Regions from separate parts of the Streptomyces sp. NPDC001728 genome, predicted to be linked through region 2. Evidence: predicted binding sites of a transcription regulator. Region 2 holds the regulator's gene; the other holds the start of a gene.
The links. The regulator HrcA, encoded in region 2, represses chaperone genes, less so after heat shock. The targets are predictions, from matches to a motif close to TTNGCACTCNGNNNNNCNGAGTGCNAA.

Region 1 (4,412 bases), on a different contig from region 2:
AGCTCATCAAGCTGGGCCTCGTCGAGGACAAGCCGTACAAGATCTTCGGCGCCCAGGCCGAGGGCTGCTCCCCGGTGTCGGTGGCCTTCAAGGCCGGCCACGACGTCGTACGGCCCCAGAAGCCGAACACGATCGCCAAGTCGCTCGCGATCGGCAACCCGGCCGACGGCCCGTACGTCCTCGACATCGCCCGCCGGACCGGCGGCGCCGTGGAGGACGTGAACGACGAGCAGGTCGTGGACGCGATCCGGCTGCTCGCCCGGACCGAGGGCATCTTCGCGGAGACCGCGGGCGGCGTGACCGTCGGTGTCACCAGGAAGCTCGTCGAGGCGGGACTGATCGACCCGGACCTCACCACCGTCGTCCTCAACACCGGCGACGGACTCAAGACCCTGGACGCGGTGGCCGACACCTCTCAGGCGACCGTCACCATCCGCCCGAGCCTGGACGCGTTCCGCGACGCCGGCCTGGCGCTCTGAGCCGGTCCGCCCCGAGCCGGCCCGCAGGGTGCCGGCCCGCTTTCCTGGCCCACTGAAAGGTTTCGAAGACATGGCCGTGAACGTCCGCATCCCCACCATCCTCCGCACCTACACGGGCGGCCGGTCCGAGGTCCAGGCCGAGGGCACGACCCTCGCCGAGGTCATCGCGGACCTGGAGAAGAACCACACGGGCATCGCCGCCCGCGTCCTGGACGACCAGGGCAAGCTGCGCCGCTTCGTCAACGTCTACGTGAACGACGACGACGTGCGCTTCGAGCAGGGCCTGGAGACGGCCACCCCGACCGGCGCGGGCGTCTCGATCATCCCGGCCGTCGCCGGCGGCTGCTGAGCCGTATCGCTTGTCCTGTGTTTCTTGAATTGCCCCTTCCGCGTCCATAAGCGGAAGGGGCAATTCTGCATGGTTGAGCACGGTAGAGTTGGGGAAGCCCCCTCCGCTGCTCATGCCGGATGCATATGAGAATGCGTCCCTGTGCGTCAGGAAGCAGCCAAAGTACCTGCGCGTTGTGTACGTTCTGCGCGTTTTGCCGGGCCCGACTTGCCCCGTAACTCCAGGGATTATCCCCAATTCCCCTTTCCGGTGCGCCCAGAATTCTCGCTCGAATGACCTGTTGCAGAGGGCAGTTGGGCAGATACATTCAGCGGCGGTCGACGCGTTCCGGCGCAGGGTCTGACCCGGGTCCGCGAAGTGCGGGTCCCGCGCAAGGGCCAGTAATAGGGGAGTTAGGCATGGCTCAGGGCACCGTCAAGTGGTTCAACGCGGAGAAGGGCTACGGCTTCATCGCGGTAGACGGTGGTGCGGATGTTTTCGTCCACTACAGCGCGATCCAGATGGATGGCTACCGCAGTCTCGAAGAGGGCCAGCGGGTCGAGTTCGAGATCTCGCAGGGTCAGAAGGGTCCGCAGGCGGACATGGTCAAGCTCGCCGTCTGAGCGCGGCGCGATCGGCCAACGACGCAACGCCGTCGAGGGGTCCGCATCCCTGAGGGGATGCGGACCCCTCGTGCGTTCCCGCACGACAGGCCGCACCAGGGCCCGCGCGACCGGCGGATACGGGCCCCGCGGCGCCTTCCCGCACTCCCCCGTACGCCCCTCCCGGCACGTCCCGATCGTCGAGAGTCGCTTGCACTCTCCTATGCCGAGTGCTAATCATTGGCGTTAGCACTCGGAAGGTGAGAGTGCTTACGAGGATCGGGCAGATGAGGCCCGCGGCCAGGTGGGGCAAGGAACCGCCGGGTACGCAGGCCGTCCGTCGCGGGCGTCGGCGCGGTCCTGGAGCGTTATCCACCCCATGTCCGGGAGGACCACTTCACATGGCCAAGATCATCGCGTTCGACGAGGAGGCCCGGCGCGGTCTCGAGCGCGGCATGAACCAGCTCGCTGACGCCGTCAAGGTCACCCTCGGCCCGAAGGGCCGCAACGTCGTCCTCGAGAAGAAGTGGGGCGCCCCCACGATCACCAACGATGGTGTCTCCATCGCCAAGGAGATCGAGCTCGAGGACCCGTACGAGAAGATCGGCGCCGAGCTGGTCAAGGAAGTCGCCAAGAAGACGGACGACGTCGCCGGCGACGGTACGACCACCGCCACCGTTCTCGCTCAGGCGCTCGTCCGCGAGGGCCTCCGCAACGTTGCCGCGGGTGCCAACCCGATGGCCCTCAAGCGCGGTATCGAGAAGGCCGTCGAGGCCGTCTCGGGCGCCCTGCTCGAGCAGGCGAAGGATGTCGAGACCAAGGAGCAGATCGCTTCGACGGCCTCCATCTCCGCCGCCGACACCCAGATCGGCGAGCTCATCGCCGAGGCGATGGACAAGGTCGGCAAGGAAGGCGTCATCACCGTCGAGGAGTCCCAGACCTTCGGTCTGGAGCTTGAGCTCACCGAGGGCATGCGCTTCGACAAGGGCTACATCTCGGCGTACTTCGCCACCGACATGGAGCGCATGGAGTCGTCGCTCGACGACCCGTACCTCCTCATCGTCAACTCCAAGATCTCCTCGGTGAAGGACCTCCTCCCGCTCCTGGAGAAGGTCATGCAGTCGGGCAAGCCCCTGCTGATCATCGCCGAGGACGTCGAGGGCGAGGCCCTGTCGACCCTGGTCGTCAACAAGATCCGCGGCACCTTCAAGTCCGTCGCGGTCAAGGCCCCGGGCTTCGGCGACCGCCGCAAGGCGATGCTGAACGACATCGCCATCCTCACCGGCGGCACGGTCATCTCCGAGGAGGTCGGCCTGAAGCTGGAGAACGCGGGCCTCGACCTGCTGGGCCGCGCCCGCAAGGTCGTCATCACCAAGGACGAGACCACCATCGTCGACGGTGCCGGTGACAGCGAGCAGGTCGCCGGTCGCGTGAACCAGATCCGCGCCGAGATCGAGAACAGCGACTCGGACTACGACCGCGAGAAGCTGCAGGAGCGCCTGGCGAAGCTCGCCGGCGGTGTTGCGGTCATCAAGGCCGGTGCCGCGACCGAGGTCGAGCTCAAGGAGCGCAAGCACCGCATCGAGGACGCCGTTCGCAACGCGAAGGCGGCCGTCGAGGAGGGCATCGTCGCCGGTGGCGGCGTGGCTCTGCTCCAGGCCTCCTCGGTCTTCGAGAAGCTCGAGGCCGACCTCACGGGCGACGAGGCCACGGGCGCGAACATCGTGAAGCTGGCCCTTGAGGCCCCGCTGAAGCAGATCGCGGTCAACGCCGGCCTTGAGGGCGGCGTCGTGGCGGAGAAGGTCCGCAACCTGCCCGTCGGCCACGGCCTGAACGCCGCGACCAACGAGTACGTCGACCTCATCGCCGAGGGCATCATCGACCCGGCGAAGGTCACGCGCTCCGCGCTGCAGAACGCCGCGTCGATCGCCGCGCTGTTCCTCACCACCGAGGCCGTCATCGCCGACAAGCCGGAGAAGGCGTCCGCGCCGGCCGGCGGCGGCATGCCGGGCGGTGACATGGACTTCTGATCCTCCGGGATCGGTGGTTCATCGCTGAACGCGCGAGCGGAAGCGAAGAAGAACGGACCGAGGGCGGCACCCCCTGCTGGGGGTGCCGCCCTCGGGCGTTGTACGGAGCCGGGCCGTACGGGGAACGGATCAGCGCACGTCGACGAAGTCGGCCCACGGGGCCGCCGAGTGGAAGTGCGTGGAGTCGCCCCAGTACCGGATGCGCCAGCTGCCGTCGGCGGAGGCCTTCGCCTTCAGCGAGACCCAGCCGTTGGCAGCCGAGCGGCCGGTGGCGACCTGACGCCAGGTCGTCGAACCCTTCGCCTGGAACTGCAGGGCCACGGGTGCGTTCCCGAACGCCCGCCACACGCCGTTCGTGTAGTGCTGGAGCGTGCCCGTCGTGTAGACGTTCGCGCCCTTGCGGACCGGCTCGGGCCCGGCGTTCATGCCGACGACCCGGACCGGGGTCCGGACCAGCCGGAACACCCGGCTGCTGGACTCCGCGTAGGCGTCGCTGGTCAGGTGCCGGACGCGGAAGTAGCCGCCGCCGCTGTTCGCGGCGAGCGCGAACGTCGACCAGTAGGCGGCGTACGCCTGCGCACTGGCGATCTTCCGCCAGCCGGTCTTCCCGTCGGCGGACTGCTCCAGCTGGAGGTACTGGCTGGGTGCGGAGGAGCGCGAACCCGGCACGTACCGGGGGCGGAAGACGCCGGCCACCGAGATCCTGCCGTCGGCGGACAGCCCGCCGGTCAGCAGGTCGATACGGGTCTCCCACGGAATGGCGACCACACCGGAGATCTGGTCGAACCGCAGATACGGATCGGCGGAGCGCACCGACCAGTAGTCCCCGTAGTCCGCGAGGCCCGAGGCGGCGATCAGACGCGCGGAGAAGCGCCCGTCCGCGTCGGTGTGGACGGTCGTGCCGTACGGGGCGTTGTCCGTGTACACCCCGAGGGTCACCATGAGCGCCTGGTCCGCGACCGGGGCGTTCCCG
Region 2 (4,412 bases):
CGACGCCGTCCGCCTGGGAGCTGCCCAGCTTCGCGCGCTGGAAGTCCAGCACGCCGGCCTGCGTCCGGTCGCCCCAGATGCCGTCCTCCTCCAGCCGTGCCGACGAGGTGTGGGACCAGACCACGGCCGCCTGCACGCACCGCACCCCGTCGCCCTGGTCTCCGTACGCGACGTACGGGGCGGAGGGGACGGCGCTCGCGGTGCCGGCGAGGCTCACCACGGCGAGGGCGACGGACGAGGTCAGCAGCGCCGCTCTCTTGAACACGGGGCGGGAGAACACGGATTCCTCCAGGAGCGTGGTGGTGCGAGTGATCGTTCCGCCACGCTGGCACGGACCCGTGCGTCCCGGCACGGCCCCGGTGTCCCGGGACACCGGGCGCACCGTCCCGGGACGGCGCTCCTACGGTGCCGTCACGAAGTCGATCAGTTCCTCCACCCGGCCCAGCAGCTCCGGCTCCAGGTCCTTGTAGGACTCCACGCGCTTCAGGATCGCCTGCCAGACCGCGCCGGTGTTGTCCGAGGGCCAGCCGAGGGCCCGGCACACGCCCGTCTTCCAGTCCTGGCCGCGCGGAACCGCGGGCCAGGCCGGGATGCCGAGCGAGGAGGGCTTCACGGCCTCCCAGACGTCGATGTACGGGTGGCCGACGACGAGCACGTCCGGGGAGGTCACCCGGGCGGCGATCCGCGACTCCTTCGAGCCCGGGACGAGGTGGTCGACGAGAACGCCGAGGCGGGCGTCCGGCGCCGGGGCGAACTCCGCGACGATCGACGGCAGGTCGTCGACGCCCTCCAGGTACTCCACGACCACGCCCTCCACGCGCAGGTCGTCGCCCCAGACCCGCTCGACGAGCTCCGCGTCGTGGCGGCCCTCGACGTAGATCCGGCCCGCCCGCGCCACCCGCGCCCGCGCCGCCGGGACGGCCACCGAGCCGGAGGCCGTACGGGACGGGCGCACCGGCGCCGACGAGGACGGGCGGACCAGGGTCACCACCCGGCCCTCCAGGAGGAAGCCGCGCGGTTCCAGCGGGAACACCCGGTGCTTGCCGAAGCGGTCCTCCAGGGTCACCGTGCCCGCCTCGCAGCGGATCACCGCCCCGCAGAAGCCCGTGGAGACCTCCTCGACGACCAGATCGCGGTCGGCCGGGATCTCCGGGACGGGCTTCGGCTTCTTCCACGAGGGCGTCAGGTCCGGGTCGTAGCTGCGCATTCGGTGGACGCTACGACACCGCGAAGCGCGTGGCCAGTTCACCGCGCTGGGTCCGTACGAACGTGGCGTCCACCACCGCCCCGTGCCCCGGCACGTACACCGCGTCCTCGCCGCCGAGGCGCAGCAGCCGGTCCAGCGCGTCCGGCCAGCGGGACGGGACCGAGTCCGGCCCCGCCTGCGGTTCGCCCGACTCCTCCACCAGGTCGCCGCAGAAGACCACCTCCCGCTCGCCGGGGACCAGGAGCGCCAGGTCGTGGCCGGTGTGGCCGGGGCTGACGTTCGCCAGGAGGACCTGCCGGCCGCCCAGGTCGAGGTTCCATTCGCCGGAGACCGTGTGCCGCGGGGCCACCAGGGCGTCCACCGCCTCCGCTGCCGCCGCCTCGCCGACCCCCTGCCGTACCGCGTCCTCGCCCAGCGCCTCCCGGTCCCGCACCCGGCCCAGCAGCTCGTCCGAACCCACCGCGCCGAAGACCTCCGCCCCGGCGAACGCCGCCGTGCCGAAGACATGGTCGAAATGGGGGTGGCTCAGTGCGATGTGTGTCACTCTCCGGCCGCCCGTGAGGCCCGCGATCTGCGTCCGCAGCTCGGCGCCCTCCGCGAGCGAGGAGCCCGTGTCGTACAGCAGCACCGCCCGCTCGCCCAGGACCAGTCCGACCGTGGCGTCCCAGCCGGGCAGCCGTCGCCGGCCCACCCCGTCCGCGAGCCGCTCCCATCCGTACGCTTCCCAATCCACGTCCATGGGGCGACGCTAACCGGTGGGGGCGTCGCCTCCTTGCCAGGAGCGACGCCCGCCGCCGTACACTGACCGGGGGATCGCTGGCACTCGGACAGGGCGAGTGCCAAAAGCGGAGCAACCGGAACGACGACGACAGCTGGAGGTGCGCACGATGCTCAGCGAACGCAGACTCGAGGTCCTGCGCGCCATCGTCCAGGACTACGTCGGGACGGAGGAGCCCGTCGGCTCCAAGGCGCTCACCGAGCGCCACAAGCTCGGCGTGTCACCCGCCACCGTGCGCAACGACATGGCGGTGCTGGAGGAGGAGGGGTTCATCGCCCAGCCCCACACCAGCGCCGGCCGGATCCCGACCGACAAGGGCTACCGGCTCTTCGTCGACCGGCTCGCCGGCGTCAAGCCGCTGTCGACGCCCGAGCGGCGGGCCATCCACAACTTCCTCGACGGAGCCGTCGACCTGGACGACGTCGTCGGGCGCACGGTCCGGCTGCTCGCGCAGCTGACCCGTCAGGTCGCCGTCGTCCAGTACCCCTCGCTGACGCGTTCGACCGTCCGGCACGTGGAACTGCTCTCGCTGGCCCCGGCCCGCCTGATGCTCGTGCTGATCACGGACACCGGTCGCGTCGAGCAGCGGGTCGTGGACTGCCCCGCGCCCTTCGGCGAGACCTCGCTCGCCGACCTGCGGGCCCGGCTCAACAGCCGGGTCGTCGGCCGCCGGTTCGCCGACGTGCCGCAGCTGGTGCAGGACCTCCCCGAGTCCTTCGAGGAGCTCGAGGACCGCGCCACGGTCTCGACCGTGCTCGCGACCCTCCTCGAATCCCTGGTCGAGGAGCACGAGGAGCGGCTGATGATCGGAGGCACCTCCAATCTCACCCGCTTCGGCCCCGACTTTCCCCTGATGATCAGGCCCGTCCTGGAAGCTCTGGAGGAGCAGGTCGTGCTTCTCAAGCTGCTGGGCGAGGCCAAGGAATCGGGCATGACCGTACGGATCGGGCACGAGAACGCCCACGAGGGGCTGAGCTCCACGTCCGTCGTCTCGGTCGGCTACGGTTCGGGCGGCGAGGCAGTCGCCAAACTCGGCGTGGTCGGACCGACCCGCATGGACTACCCCGGAACGATGGGAGCGGTACGCGCAGTGGCACGTTACGTCGGACAGATCCTGGCGGAGTCGTAAGTGGCCACGGACTACTACGCCGTACTCGGCGTGCGCCGCGACGCTTCCCAGGACGAGATCAAGAAGGCGTTCCGGAGGCTCGCCCGCGAGCTGCACCCGGACGTCAATCCCGATCCGAAGACGCAGGAACGCTTCAAGGAGATCAACGCCGCCTACGAGGTCCTCTCGGACCCGCAGAAGAAGCAGGTCTACGACCTGGGCGGCGACCCCCTCTCGGCCTCCGGCGGAGGCGGCGCGGGCGGCTTCGGGGCCGGCGGCTTCGGCAACTTCTCCGACATCATGGACGCCTTCTTCGGCACGGCCTCGCAGCGCGGACCGCGCTCGCGGACCCGCCGCGGCCAGGACGCCATGATCCGTCTGGAGATCGACCTCAACGAGGCGGCCTTCGGCACCACCAAGGACATCCAGGTCGACACGGCGGTCGTCTGTACGACCTGCTCGGGCGAGGGCGCCGCACCCGGCACCTCCGCGCAGACCTGTGACATGTGCCGCGGTCGTGGCGAGGTCTCCCAGGTCACCCGGTCCTTCCTGGGCCAGGTCATGACCTCGCGGCCCTGCCCGCAGTGCCAGGGCTTCGGCACCGTCGTCCCGACCCCGTGCCCCGAGTGCGCGGGCGACGGCCGGGTCCGCTCCCGCCGCACCCTCACCGTCAAGATCCCGGCCGGTGTCGACAACGGCACCCGGATCCAGCTCGCGGGAGAGGGCGAGGTCGGCCCCGGCGGCGGCCCCGCCGGCGACCTGTACGTCGAGATCCACGAGACGCCGCACGAGACCTTCCAGCGGCGCGGCGACGACCTGCACTGCACGGTCACCCTCCCGATGACGGCGGCGGCGCTCGGCACCAAGGTGCAGCTGCAGACCCTCGACGGCCTTGAGGAGATCGACGTCCGTCCGGGCACCCAGTCCGGTCAGTCGATCCCGCTGCACGGCCGGGGCGTCACCCATCTGCGGGGCAACGGCCGGGGTGACCTGATCGTGCACGTCGAGGTGCAGACGCCGGGCAAGCTGGACGCGGAGCAGGAGCGCCTCCTGCGCGAACTGGCCCAACTGCGCGGTGAGGAGCGGCCCACCGGCCAGTTCCAGCCCGGGCAGCAGGGCTTGTTCTCGCGCCTGAAGGACGCGTTCAACGGGCGGTAGGCGCTCTCGCGCCTGAAGGACGCGTTCAACGGGCGGTAGGCCCGTACGGACGAAGGGGCGGTGCCGTGATCACGCGGGCCGCCCCCTTCCCGTACCCGGCGCGCCTGTGGCTCCGGGGCCCGCCGGCCCCGCACCTGACGGACGAGCGGCATACGGATTCG

Region 1: the regulator HrcA is predicted to act here: its motif matches at 1,620-1,646, upstream of groL (chaperonin GroEL).

Annotation. Positions count from the first base shown of each region.
Region 1 covers NZ_JBEOZK010000020.1:22,795-27,206, reverse strand. Annotated here, with positions in the region: gene thrC (threonine synthase) at 1-479, shown strand, start outside; gene ABT154_RS25980 (MoaD/ThiS family protein) at 550-828, shown strand; gene ABT154_RS25975 (cold-shock protein) at 1,227-1,430, shown strand; gene groL (chaperonin GroEL) at 1,811-3,439, shown strand; gene ABT154_RS25965 (hypothetical protein) at 3,569-4,412, opposite strand, start outside.
Region 2 covers NZ_JBEOZK010000009.1:277,916-282,327, reverse strand. Annotated here, with positions in the region: gene ABT154_RS16830 (peptidoglycan-binding domain-containing protein) at 1-280, opposite strand, end outside; gene ABT154_RS16825 (DUF3097 domain-containing protein) at 401-1,207, opposite strand; gene ABT154_RS16820 (MBL fold metallo-hydrolase) at 1,218-1,946, opposite strand; gene hrcA (heat-inducible transcriptional repressor HrcA) at 2,095-3,114, shown strand; gene dnaJ (molecular chaperone DnaJ) at 3,115-4,251, shown strand.